3 regions of the Cellulosimicrobium composti genome follow, and region 2 is predicted to be linked to each of the others. Evidence: predicted binding sites of a transcription regulator. Region 2 holds the regulator's gene; each other region holds the start of a gene.
The links. The regulator HrcA, encoded in region 2, represses chaperone genes, less so after heat shock. The targets are predictions, from matches to a motif close to TTNGCACTCGNNNNNNNCGAGTGCNAA.
Positions count from the first base shown of each region.

Region 1: a site for HrcA is predicted at 1,905-1,931, ahead of GYH36_RS16665 (Hsp20/alpha crystallin family protein). Genes of this name have one in related genera too.
Region 3: a site for HrcA is predicted at 1,962-1,988, ahead of GYH36_RS01125 (FmdB family zinc ribbon protein). Genes of this name have one in related genera too.

Region 1 covers NZ_JAAFAN010000074.1:966-5,375, forward strand. The annotation lists gene GYH36_RS16655 (class I adenylate-forming enzyme family protein) at 1-999, opposite strand, end outside; gene GYH36_RS16660 (biotin transporter BioY) at 1,019-1,684, opposite strand; gene GYH36_RS16665 (Hsp20/alpha crystallin family protein) at 2,027-2,509, shown strand; gene GYH36_RS16670 (double zinc ribbon and FHA domain-containing protein) at 2,514-3,407, opposite strand; gene GYH36_RS16675 (vWA domain-containing protein) at 3,404-4,410, opposite strand, start outside.
Region 2 covers NZ_JAAFAN010000045.1:11,552-15,961, forward strand. The annotation lists gene GYH36_RS13250 (DUF3097 domain-containing protein) at 1-136, opposite strand, end outside; gene GYH36_RS13255 (MFS transporter) at 236-1,693, shown strand; gene hrcA (heat-inducible transcriptional repressor HrcA) at 1,772-2,788, shown strand; gene dnaJ (molecular chaperone DnaJ) at 2,898-4,019, shown strand; gene GYH36_RS13270 (16S rRNA (uracil(1498)-N(3))-methyltransferase) at 4,033-4,410, shown strand, end outside.
Region 3 covers NZ_JAAFAN010000002.1:100,445-104,854, forward strand. The annotation lists gene GYH36_RS01110 (hypothetical protein) at 1-52, shown strand, start outside; gene mscL (large conductance mechanosensitive channel protein MscL) at 141-584, opposite strand; gene GYH36_RS01120 (SAF domain-containing protein) at 710-1,426, opposite strand; gene GYH36_RS01125 (FmdB family zinc ribbon protein) at 1,572-1,871, opposite strand; gene GYH36_RS01130 (penicillin acylase family protein) at 2,153-4,410, shown strand, end outside.

The DNA of each region.
Region 1 (4,410 bases), on a different contig from region 2:
GGTGCTCCACGCGCCGTCCCGCCGCAAGGGGCCGGTCGCGCGCGCGAGGTAGCCGCGCGACACCCACGGGGAGCGCACCCAGACCTCGCCGACGCTCGCGGCGGGCAGGGGCCGCACGTCGAGCTCGACGCCGGGGAACGGCCGCAGCCCGGACCCGTCCGGGTCGTACGCGACGAACGACAGCTCGACCGCCCCGTAGTACGCGAGGACGTCGACGCCGAGCGCTGCGGCGCGGGCCCGGGCCCCGGCGGGCAGGGACGCGCCGCCGACGACCGCGTGGCGCAGCCGCGAGGGCGCACCCGCGGCGACCGCGGCGAGCACGTCGTCGAGCACCTGCGGCACGAGGTGCACGACGTCGCAGCGCGCGAGCGCCGTCGTCGTGGCGGCCGGGGTGCGCGTGAGGTACACGCCCGCGCCGACGGCCAGCGCGTGCACGGCGGCGAAGCAGTACAGCGAGGACGCGAGCGGCCCGGGGACGAGCACCGTGTCGGCGGGCGTGAGGTCGACGAGCCGCGTGACGTCGTCGAACGAGCCCGCCCACGAGGCGCGCGTGCGCACGACGGCGCGCGGGCGGCCCGTGCTGCCCGACGAGAAGCCGGCCCACGCGAGGTCGCCCGGCTCGGGCGCGCGGCCCGGCGCGGGGAAACCGGCGGCGGGGCCCGTCCCGCGGGGGAGCGGCACCTCGACGAAGGTGCGCGGCGCGAGCGTCCGCAGGACCTCGGCGCGGTGCGCGCGCGGCCACGACGGGTCGCACACCAGCGGCGTCGCGCCGAGGTGGTCGACCGACAGCACCGCGGTCAGGCAGTCGAGCGGGTCGGGCAGCGAGACGGCCACGAGGTCGCCGGGACGCGTGCCCGTCGCGCCGAGGTGCGTCGCCCCCGCGCGCACGTCCGCGGCGAGCGCGGCGTACGTGCGCGACCGCTCGGGCGTGCGCAGCGCGACGCGGTCGCGCGCGGCCGGGTCGGCGGCGTGGGCGAGGACGTGAGGGGCGACGGGCACGCGGACACTCTCGCAGGCGTCAGGACGTCGCGCGGGCGCCGCCCGCGGTGCGGCGGGCCGGGCGGGTGGCCGGGTAGGCGCGCACGACGCCGACCGTGATCGCCGCGGCGGCCAGCGCCTTGAGCACGTCACCCGGGACGAACACGAGGGAGAGCTGCGCGGTGGTCGCGAGCGGCACGCCGGTGACGAGCGCCTGGACGGGCACGCCGATCGCGTAGACGACGGCGACGCCGCCCACGAGGGCCGCGACGAGGACGCGGCCGAACACGACGCGCGCGAGCCGGTCGACGAGCCAGCCCACGACGGCCGCGCCCGCGAGGAACCCGAGGAGGTATCCCGAGGACGGCCCGACGAACGCGCCGAGCCCGCCGCGCCCGCCCGCGAGCACCGGCAGCCCGGCCGCCGCGAGCGCGAGGAACGTCGCGACGGCGAGCGTGCCGCGCCACGCGCCGAGGATCGTGCCCGCGAGCATCACGCCGAGCGTCTGGAGCGTGATCGGGACGGCGTTCCCGAGCAGCGGCAGCGACCCGGGCATGCCGAGCGCGGCGATCAGCGCGGCGAACGTCGCGATGCGCGCGGCGTCGCCCGCGTCGAGCGCGAGTCGTCCGCGGGCACGACCGGGTGCGTCGGCGCCGGCCGCGGAGGCCGTGGGCGGGGCGGGTGCGGTGGTCGGGGAGGGGGTCATCGGGGCTCCTGCGGGGTGCGGTGGACGGTGGCGAGGTCCACTCTCCCGAGCCACGACGCGCGGCGGCGTCGGTGGCGCGGACGACGCGGGCGGCGCGCCGTGCACGGTTCCCACAACCGGTTGGAGGGTTCTCACAACGCCCACCCGGGCGCGTGGGGGCGGTGTCGTCGACCGCGCACAAACGGGCCCGTACGAGGGCCGCGGGTGCGCCCCGAAGGGCTTGGCACTCTCGGGGTGAGAGTGCTAATAGTGGAGGTGTAGCCACCCGCGAGGTGCCTGCCTCGCGGGAGCACCGATGCGGTCCCGGACGGTCCGGGACCGACCGACGAGGAGGTGAGAGGTGTGGCTGCGATGATCGACCCGTTCTCGACCACCTTCGACGCGATGGACCGCCTGGTCGGGCAGCTCGTGTCCGGGGTGCGCTCGACCGCGTCCGCGGCCGCCGGCATGCCGCTCGACCTGTTCCGCACGGGCGACCACTACGTCCTGACGATGGACCTGCCCGGCGTCGACCCCGGCACGATCGACGTCTCGGTCGAGGACCGCACGCTGACGATCCGCGCCGAGCGCAGCCCGCGGACCGACCCCGACGTCCAGTGGCTCGCGCGCGAGCGGCCGACCGGTACCTACGCGCGCCAGCTCACGGTCGGCCGGGGCCTCGCGCTCGACGAGATCACGGCCTCGTACGAGGACGGCGTGCTGTCGCTGACGATCCCCGTCGCGGAGGAGGCACGGCCCCGTCGGATCGACGTCGCGCACCACGCCGGAGGCGGTGCGCCGACCCAGATCACGTCCGGGGCCGAGTCCCGGGCGGCCGAGAGCTGACCGCTCAGGCCTCGCCCGGGAGCGCCTTGCGGACCACGATCCGCGTCCAGGCGCCGAGGTAGATGCGGTCCCCGTCGGCCAGCTCGCGCCGCTGGCCGGCGGGGACCGGGTCCGTCGGGAGCGGCTCCCCGGCCGGGCTCACGTACGTGCCGTTCGCGGACTGCAGGTCCTCGACCCACCACCGCTGGCCGTCCGTGCTGAGCTGGCAGTGCCGCCGCGAGACGCCGGTGTCCGCGCCGCAGTCGACCTGCGGGTGGATGCCGCGCGACACCGACGGACGCCCCACGAGCACGCTGCGCTCGCGCAGGACCACGAGGCCCGGGAGCCCGGCGGACGGCATCGGGTCCTCGGGCTGTTGCGCGGCGTACCAGTCCGGGTCGATCCAGATCTCGGCGACCCACTGGTCCGGCCCGGGGACGGGCGGCGTCGGCAGGTGGGTGCCCGACGTCGCGGGCTCGCCCGCCTCACCGCCGGTCGTGCCCGCGGGCGCCTGGCCCGGCAGCGGGGGCGGCGTCGCCGCGGACGCGGGCGACGGCCCGGGGTCGCCCGGCGCGGGCGTGCCCGGAGACGGGGCCGGGGCGCTCGACGACGGCGGGGGCGTCGGGGCCGACGGCGGGTCGAGCGAGAGCGCGGACGCCGGCTCGACCGGGTCGGGCAGCGCGCCCGTCGTGAAGTCGTACCCGCAGTTCTCGCAGAACAGGGCACCCGGAGGGGCCGCGAACCCGCAGTGCGGGCACTGCGCGGGCTCGGCCGCGGGGGAGGCGGCCGACGCGGCGGGCGACGGCGCGCCCGCGGGGGCCGCGGCCGGCGTCGACGCGGCGCCGATGGGCTCGCCGCACACGTCGCAGTAGTCGGTCGACTCGGACGGGTGCCCGTTGGGGCAGACGACGGCGCTCACCGGCGGACCCGCGTGGTCTTCGTCGAGGCCGTGTCGAGGGCCATCTCGTCGAGGGTCGACGTGTTGCGCTTGAGCCGCACGGTGCCCTGCTCCTCGTTGTCGATGTCGACGACCTTGCGCAGGCGCGAGGTCGCCTCGTCGTTGCCGGTCTGCTGCGCGAGCTGCACGGCGCGTCCGAGCTTGACCGTCGCCGTCGCCTCGTCGCCCGCGGCCTTGGCCGCCAGGCCCTCCTGGATGGCCGCCGCGAGCTCCGTCTGGCCCGTGTAGTGCGCGACCTCGGGGTTGATGCGCGTGGTGAGCGACTCGTCGTCCGACCACTTGGCCTTGACCAGCCCGGACGAGACGACCTCGCCGTTCACCGCGAGCTGCACGCGCGCGGCGAGCTGCTCGGAGCCGACAGGCTTCGACCCGACGCGCACCGCGACGTGGTAGTCGCGCGACTCGTCGCCCCACGAGCCCGTCGGGTAGGCGCCCGTGAGCGGGTTGACCTCCGCACGACGGTTCGTCAGGTCCTCCACCGTGGGTGCGACCTGGCGCACGAACAGGACCTGCGCCCCCTGCGGGGCCCACACGCGCAGGTCGGCCGACGCGACGCCGCGCGCCATGGACGCCCGCATGAGCTTCTCGAAGTCGGCGGCGATCTCGGCCGGGTCGGCGATGAGGTCCACGGTGCCGAGCAGCGCCGTCGAGATCTCGCGGAGCTCGTCGACCTGCCACCGCGAGCCCACGCCGCGCGCGTCGCACTGGAAGTGGCCCGTGACGTCGCGGACCGCGGCGGAGAGGTTCGCGCGCGGCTCCGACTCGTTCTTGCCGTCCGTGAGGAGGATCGCGTGCCGCTGGGTCGCCTGCGGGACGGTCGCGAAGAGCTGGTCCGCGAGCCGCAGCCACGTGCTCATCGCCGTGCCGCCGCCGGGCGTGAGCATCGAGATCGCGCGCTTGGCCTCGGCGCGCGCGCCCGGCTCCATCTGGACCATCGCCATGCGCGCGTTGGGGTAGGGGAACG
Region 2 (4,410 bases):
CGACCCATCCCGTCTGGACCTCCTCGACCACGAGCCCGCGGTCCGCGGTCTGCGGCCGCGACACCGGTCGCGCGCGGTGGTGGGAGGGGGCGGGCGTGCCGCCGAGGACGTCGGAGCCGTAGCGGTCGAAGGACACGACCGTCACCCTAGGACACCGTCCCCGCGGGTCCGCGGAGCCCGGGCGCGCGTGGCGCCCGGCGCGCGCGCACCGGGCACGGGGTGGTACCACGGAGCGATGAGCCCCACGCGCGCGGAGCCGGACCCGGCGCGCTGGCGCGTGCTCCCGGTCTGCCTCGGGGTGGGCTTCATCACGACGCTCGACGTGTCGATCGTCAACGTCGCCCTCCCGTCGATCGAGTCGTCGCTGCGCGCGGGCCCGACGCAGCTCCAGCTCGTCGTCGCGGGCTACACGCTCGCGTTCGGCCTCGCGCTCGTGCCGGCCGGCCGGCTCGGCGACGCCGGGTCGCGCCGGACGCTGTTCATGGTCGGCCTCGTCGGGTTCGCGCTCATGAGCCTCGCGTCGGGGCTCGCGCCGACCGACACGTGGCTGGGCGTGGCCCGCCTGCTCCAGGGCGTGAGCGCGGGGGTGCTCAACCCGCAGGTCGTCGGGATCATCCAGCAGCAGTTCTCGGGGAGCGAGCGCGGCCGGGCCTTCGGCGCGTTCGGCGCCACGATCGGGGTGTCGACGGCGCTCGGCCCGCTGCTCGGCGGGCTCCTCATCGCCGCGGCCGGCTCCGCGGCGGGCTGGCGGTGGGTGTTCCTCGTCAACATCCCCGTCGTCGCCGTCCTGCTCCCGTTCGCGTGGCGCCTCGTGCCCGGGCCGCCGCCGCACGCGCCCGGGGCCGGCGCACGCCGTCTCGACCTCGTCGGGCTCGGCCTGCTCGGCGCTACCACGCTCGCCGTGATGATGCCCTTCGTCACGACGACGGGCCGAGGCGACGACGCGTCACGGTGGTGGTGGCTGGCGGCGGCGCTCGCTGCCGGGGTCGGCGCGGCCGCCTGGGAGCGGCGCTACCAGCGCCGCACGGGCGACGCCGTGCTCGACCCGCACGTCGTCGGGCTCGGCTCGTTCCGCAACGGCGCTCTGCTCGGTCTCGCGTACTTCGCGGGGTTCACGGGCCTCTTCCTCGTGATCACCCTCTACCTCCAGGACGAGCTCGGGTACACGCCGCTCCAGGCCGGGCTCGTCGGGACGCCGTTCGCGGTCGCGTCGGGCATCTCGGCGTGGTTCTCCGGTCGCTGGGTCGCGCGGTGGGGCAGGCAGCTCGTCGTGGGCGGCCTGCTCGTGGTCCTCGTCGGGGTGGTCGCGGCGGACGCCGTCGTGCGCGTGCTCGGCGACCGGCCGGGGGCGGTGGGCCCGGCGCTCGCGGCCGTGCTGCTCGTCGCGGGCGCGGGCAGCGGGACGGTCATCGCCCCGAACCAGACGCTCACCCTGTCCGAGGTGCCCGTGACGCGCGCCGGCGTGGCCGGGAGCATGCTCCAGCTCGGCCAGCGCATCGGCTCGGCGGTCGGCATCTCCGTCGTGCTCGCCGTGTACTACGGCGGCCTCGCGAGCGGGGAGCGCGCGGCGCACGCCGCGGGGCGCGCCCTCGTCGTGACGATCGCCCTCGTCGCGGTCGCGCTCGTCGTGGGGCTCCTGGACCTGCGTTCGCGGCGAGCGGAGGACCGCAGGACGCGCCGCGCGAACGCGTAGGATTGGCACTCGGAGGACGAGAGTGCCGACACCCGCCCGCCGACCGGGCGGGGGCGGCGCGGCACGCGGGAGGTGGACGTGAGCGAGGAGCGCCGGCTCGAGGTGCTGCGGGCGATCGTCGAGGACTACGTCCTCACGCGCGAGCCCGTGGGGTCGCGCGTGCTCACCGAGCGGCACGGCCTGGGCGTCTCGCCCGCGACGATCCGCAACGACATGGCCGCCCTCGAGGACGCCGGCTACATCGCCCAGCCGCACACGTCGGCCGGGCGCATCCCGACGGACAAGGGCTACCGGCTCTTCGTCGACCGCCTCTCGAGCGTCAAGCCGCTGTCCGCGCCGGAGAAGCGCGCGATCGAGACCTTCCTGTCCGAGGGCGTCGACCTCGACGACGTCATCGCCCGCGCCGGCCGCCTGCTCGCGCAGCTCACCGGCCAGGTCGCGGTCGTCCAGTACCCGTCCCTCAGCCGCTCCGGGCTGCGCCACCTCGAGCTCGTGCCCGTGGGGGAGACGCGCCTGCTCGTCGTCATCATCACGGACACGGGGCGCGTCGAGCAGCGCACGCTCGAGGTCGCGAGCGTGCCCGACGAGGGCACGCTCGCCGAGGTGCGCGCACGTCTCAACGCCGCGGCCGCGGGCAAGCGCCTCGCGGACCTCGCGCCGGCGCTCGCGGCCGTCACGGAGAGCTTCCACCCGGACGACGCACCGCTCGTGCGCGCGGTGGGCGACCTCGTCGCCCAGACGCTCGCCGAGGAGAGCGAGGAGCGCCTCGTGCTCGCGGGCACGGCGAACCTCGCCCGGGCGGGGATGCGGTTCGAGCACGCGCTGCGCCCCGTCCTCGAGGCGCTCGAGGAGCAGGTCGTCCTGCTCGGCCTGCTCACCGAGATGGCCGCCGAGTCGGGCGTCAGCGTCCGGATCGGGCACGAGACCCAGCTCGAGGGGCTCGCGGAGACCTCCGTCGTGACGACCGGTTACGGTAGCGACGGAGACACGGTCGCGCTCGTCGGCTCGATCGGGCCGACCCGCATGGACTACCCCGGGACGATCGCCGCGGTGCGCGCCGTGGCGCGCTACCTGTCGCGGGTGCTCGGCACGTGAGCCGCTCCGCGGCCACCCCGCCGGGAGCAGGCGCCGACGACGCCCGCCCCCGACCCTTCACGACCGGCCCCGCGCCGGCCTCACGACCCGCACCAGCAGAGAGTGACGTGTGAGCGACTACTACGAGATCCTCGGCGTGTCCCGTGACGCGAGCCAGGACCAGATCAAGAAGGCGTACCGCAGGCTCGCGCGCGAGCTGCACCCGGACGTCGCGGGCGAGGACGCGGGTGACCGCTTCAAGGACGTCGCGCGCGCGTACGAGGTGCTGTCCAACCCGGAGAAGCGCCAGCAGTACGACCTCGGCGTCGACCCGAGCGCACCGGGCGGCGGCACCGGCCCCATGGGCGGCGGGTTCGGCTTCCAGGACATCTTCGAGACGTTCTTCGGCGGCGGCCAGGCGCAGCAAGGGCCGATCCCGCGCGCCCGGCGCGGCCAGGACGCGCTCGTGCGGCTCGACATCGACCTCGCCGAGGCGACGTTCGGTGCGCAGCGCGAGCTCCAGGTCGACACGGCCGTCGTGTGCGGCACGTGCGGCGGCACGTGCTGCCGCCCCGGCACGTCCCCCCGCACGTGCGACGTGTGCCACGGCCGCGGCACGGTCCAGCGCGTCGCGCGCTCCTTCCTCGGCCAGGTCATGACGAGCGCGCCGTGCGCCGCGTGCCAGGGGTTCGGCACCGTCATCCCCGAGCCGTGCGCCGAGTGCTCCGGCGAGGGACGCGTGCGCAGCCGTCGCACGATCACGGTCAACGTCCCCGCCGGCGTCGACACGGGCACGCGCATCAAGCTCACCGCGCAGGGCGAGGTCGGCCCGGCGGGCGGGCCCGCCGGCGACCTGTACGTCGAGATCCGCGAGCGCAACCACGACACGTTCGTGCGCCGCGGCGACGACCTGCACTGCACGCTCCAGGTGCCCATGACGGCGGCCGCGCTCGGGACGGTGCTCGAGCTCGAGACGCTCGACGGCCCCCAGGAGATCGACCTGCGCCCCGGCACGCAGCCGGGCCAGATCGTCACGCTGAAGAACCTCGGCGTCGGTCACCTGCACGGCTCGGGGCGCGGCGACCTCAACGTCCACATCGAGGTCCAGGTGCCCACGGCGCTCGACCCGGAGCAGGAGCAGCTGCTGCGCTCGCTCGCTGCGCTGCGTGGCGAGGAGCGGCCCGAGCCGCGCCTCGCGGCCGCGCACCCGGGCGTGTTCTCGCGCCTGCGCGACAAGCTCTCCGGGCGCTGAGCGGGGGCGGCGCATGAGTGCTCCGGTGTTCCTCGCCGAGACGGGTCTCGACGCCGTCGCGCCGGGCGACCGCTACGTCCTCGACGGCGCCGAGGGCCGCCACGCGGGCGTGGTCCAACGACGCGGCGCGGGCGAGCGGGTCGACGTCGTCGACGGCGACGGGCTGCGCCTGCGGTGCGTCGTCGAGCACGCCGACGCCGGTCGCGTCACGCTCCTCGTCCAGGAGGTGGACCGGGAGCCCGAGCCCGCCGTCGTCGTGACGCTCGTGCAGGCGCTCGCCAAGGGCGACCGCGACGAGATGGCCATCGAGGCCGCGACCGAGATCGGGGTCGACGTCGTCGTCCCGTGGCAGGCCGAGCGGTCGGTCGTCGTGTGGCGCGGCGAGCGCGCC
Region 3 (4,410 bases), on a different contig from region 2:
GAACGACGACCGGCTGCTCGGCGACGTCCCGCCCCACTACGGGCGGCACTGAGCGCGGACGATCCCCACGACGCACTGGTGGCCGCGGCCCTTCCCCGCGGGGACGGGCCGCGGCCACCTGCGTGCTCGGGCGGTGCTGCTCAGACGGTGGGCGGCGGCGTCGGGCGCCCCGGGGCCGCGCTGGGACCGCCGGCCTGCGCCGCGAGGAGGTCGCGGATCTCCTGGAGGACGAGCACGTCCTCGGCCGGGGCCTCCGGCTCCGGCTCGACGTTCTGCTTGCGCATCGCCGCGAGGTGGTTCATCGGCAGGACGATGAAGAAGTAGAGCGCGATCGCGACGCACAGGAACTTGAAGACCGCGTCGAGGATGAGGCCGAGGCTGAAGAGCGCCCCGTTGATCGTGAAGTTGCCGACCCCCGTGAGGTCGGGCTCGCCGAAGATCGCCGCGATCAGCGGGTTGATGAGGCCGTCGACGACCGACGTGATGATGGCCGAGAACGCGGTGCCGATGACGACGCCGACCGCGAGGTCGATCGCGTTGCCCCGGAGCACGAACTCCTTGAAACCGTTGAGCACGCCCTTCATGGAATGGGTCCCTTTCGTGTGGTCCGCGTGGCTGCGGCGCCACGACTCGAGCAGGAGGATCCTCCCAACGGCGGTCGGCTGCGGCAACGGTCTCGTCCGGAGAGTCGGGTTTCTCGCCCGCGGCGTCAGGGCACGAGCACGGCGGTCACCGGGGCGTGGCCGCTCACGGCGGCCAGGCGCTCCGCCTCCGCGGGCAGGACGGCGACGAGCGTGACGACGTCGCTGCTCGTGACGCCGGCGCCGAGGAGGCCGCCTCCGCCGTCGGGCTCGGGCGTGGGCACGACGACCGCCGCGCGCGCGAGGTAGGGGTCGCCGGCCTGGGGCGTCCCGTCGGGATCGGCCGCGTCGACGGGTACGGCCGCGGCGGCGAGGTCCCCGGCCGCGAGCAGGTCCACGCGGTCGCCCGGGCCGAGGAGCGCGGCGACGCCCGGGTCGAGGCGGACCGGGGCGACGACCGTGCCCGCCGGTGCGGCCGCCACGAGCTCGCCGCCCGCGACGAGCGCGTCCTGGACGAGGGTGCCCGCGGCGAGGGCGACCGTCGCGCGGCGACCCACGACGTCGGCCGGCGCGCCCGCGGCACCGGCGGGCACGAGCGCGGCCGGGACGTCGTCCACGCGGAGGTCCGCACCGGCGAGGGCCGCACCTGCCGGGACGTCGCGCGTGGTCACGACGACGGGCGCGGTCGGCGGCGGTGGCGGGCGCAGCGCGCCGACGAGCACCGCGGCGGCCGCGCCGCAGCACACGGCGGCGACGACGAACCGGGCCCGCCACCACAGCCCGCGCAGGGCGCGGCGACGGGCGGACGAGGGGACGGGCTCCCGGGAGCCGGGGCGCAGAGGCATGGGCGCGACCGTAGCCGCGGCGGTCAGGCCGGGGCCGGGGACGCCCGACGGCCTGTGGACGACCGGGGCGGTGCGCGCAGGAGGCCGTGCGGCCCCGTGCCCTGTGGTCGAGCGTGGCGGCCGGAGCCCGGCCACCGGCGTCAGGTCAGGAGGACGCGGCCGCGCTGCCGGACGAGCCGCTCGACGACGACGTCGAGCTCGTCGCGGCCGGGGTCGACGTGCTCGACGCGCCGGACTTCGCGGCCGGGGCCGAGGAGGACGAGCCGCCCGAGCGCGAGTCGGTGCGGTAGAAGCCCGAGCCCTTGAACGTCACGCCGACCGAGGAGAACACCTTGCGCAGGCGTCCGGAGCACTCCGGGCACACCGTGAGGGCGTCGTCGGTGAACGACTGGTGGATGTCGAAGGCGTGACCGCAGGCGGTGCACGTGTACGCGTAGGTGGGCACGGGTTCTCCTCGTTCACGAGACGGCCGCGGTGCGGCCGCCGGCGGTCGGGATCGGGACGGTCTCGGCCGGGTCGTCGGTGTCAACACCGTCTGGCACTCGAAACTTCCGAGTGCTAATCATACGCGGACCGGCGCGCGCCCGGCGCCGGGGTAGTCTCGCATCCGTGTCTGCGCACGAACCCGCCGAGGCCCCCGCCGGTGACGCCGCACCCGGTGCCGACCCCGTGACCCCCGGGGACACCGCGGTCCCTCCCCGGCGCCGCCGGTCGACGCGGCGGAACGTGCTGCTCGTCGTCGCGGCGCTGCTCGTCGTCGCGCTCGTGGCGGGCGCGGCGTTCGTCGTCGTCACGGTGCGCCGGCCGCTCCCGCAGGCCTCGGGGGAGATCGAGGTCCCCGGCCTCGAGGGACAGGTCACCGTGCTGCGCGACGCCCGGGGCGTGCCGCAGATCTACGCCGACACCCCGGAGGACCTCTTCCGCGCCCAGGGCTTCGTCCAGGCGCAGGACCGGTTCTTCGAGATGGACTACCGCCGCCACGTGACGGCGGGCCGGCTCGCCGAGCTCGTGGGTGACAACCCGGACGCCATCGCCGCGGACGCGGTGACGCGCACCTTCGGCTGGAGGCAGGTGGCCGAGGAGGAGTGGGACGTCGTCTCGTCCGAGACGAAGTCGTACCTCCAGGCGTACGCCGAGGGCGTCAACGCCTACCTGGAGAACCGCAGTCCCTCCGAGATCGCGATCGAGTACACCGTGCTCGGGCTCCAGGTCGACGTCGCCGAGCCCGAGCCGTGGGACCCCGTCGACTCGCTCGCGTGGCTCAAGGCCATGGCGTGGGACCTGCGCGGCAACTACGACGACGAGCTCGACCGCGCGCTCGCGTTCGGCGCGCTCCAGGACGCAGGGCGCGTCGCCGAGCTCTTCCCGGCGTACCCGTCCGACGTCAACGCGCCGATCCTCGACCCGGGCGAGCTCGAGAACCCGCAGCAGGTCGCGCTCGAGCTCGGCCCCGAGGCGCGTGCCGCGTACGGCTCGGACCACCTGCAGAGCGCGCTCGAGGCCGCCGACCGCGCGCTCGACGCCGTCCCCGTGCTCGTGGGTCGTGGCGAGGGCACCGGCTCGAACTCGTGGGTCGTCTCGGGCGAGCACACCGCGAGCGGCATGCCGATCCTCGCGAACGACCCGCACCTGAGCCTCGGGGCTCCCGGCATCTGGGCGCAGGTGGGGCTGCACTGCAACGAGGTCGGACCCGACTGCGCGTTCGACGTCGCGGGCTTCTCGTTCGCCGGGTTCCCCGGCGTGATCATCGGGCACAACGCACAGCTCGCGTGGGGCCTGACGAACATGGGCGCCGACGTCACCGACTTCTTCGTCGAGCGGGTGCGCGACGACACGTATCTCCGCGGCGACGAGTGGGTGCCGCTCGAGAGCCGGACGGAGACGCTGCGCGTCGCCGGGGGCGACGACGTGGAGCTCGAGATCCGCTCGACCGTGCACGGGCCGATCGTGTCCGAGGCGATCCCCGCGACCGAGTCCGCGGTCGGCACCCCGGCGCTCGACACGCGCCTGGGCGAGTACGCCGTCTCCCTCCAGTGGACCGCGCTCGAGCCGGGCCGCACCGCCGACGCGGTCTTCGCGTTCAACCTCGCGCAGGACGCCGACGACATGCAGGAGGCGGCAGCCCTCTTCGAGGTGCCCGCGCAGAACATCGTCTTCGCGACGACGGACGGTCACATCGGCTACCAGGCGCCGGGCAAGATCCCGGTGCGCGCGTCGGTGCCCGACGCCCCCGTCCCGTCCGACGGCACGTGGCCGCGCGACGGCTCCGACGAGCGGTACGACTGGCAGGGCTACGTGCCGAGCGAGGAGATGCCGCGCGTGGTCGACCCGGCGGAGGGCTTCGTCGTGGCGGCGAACCAGGCCGTGCTGCCCGCCGGCGTCGCGCCGTTCCTCACGACCGACTGGGACTACGGCTACCGCTCGCAGCGCATCCGTCAGCTCCTCGAAGCCGAGATCTCCGCGGGCCGGACCGTCGACGTCGACACGATGAACGAGATCCAGGTCGACGACCGCAGCCCCTACGCCGAGGTCCTCGTGCCGCTGCTGCTCGACCAGGAGATCGAGGACGGCTTCGCCGCCGAGGGGCAGGAGCTCCTGGCCGACTGGGACTACCGGACGGACACGGACTCGGCGGCCGCCGCGTACTTCGCGGCCGTCTGGCGCAACCTGCTGGAGCTCACCTTCTGGGACGACCTGCCCGAGTCGGCGCGGCCGAACGGCGGGAGCCGCTGGCTCGCCGTCGTGACGAGGCTCCTCGACGACCCGACGAACCCGTTCTGGGACGACCGGCAGACCGTGAGCGTCGTCGAGACGCGCGACGAGGTGCTCACGCAGGCGCTCGTCTCCGCGCGCCTCGACCTGACCGTCGAGCAGAGCAAGCAGCCGTCCGACTGGGCCTGGGGCACGCTCCACGTGCTCGCGCTGGAGCACCCGATCCTCGGCGGCGAGTCGATCCCCGGACCGGTCCGCAACTGGGTCAACCC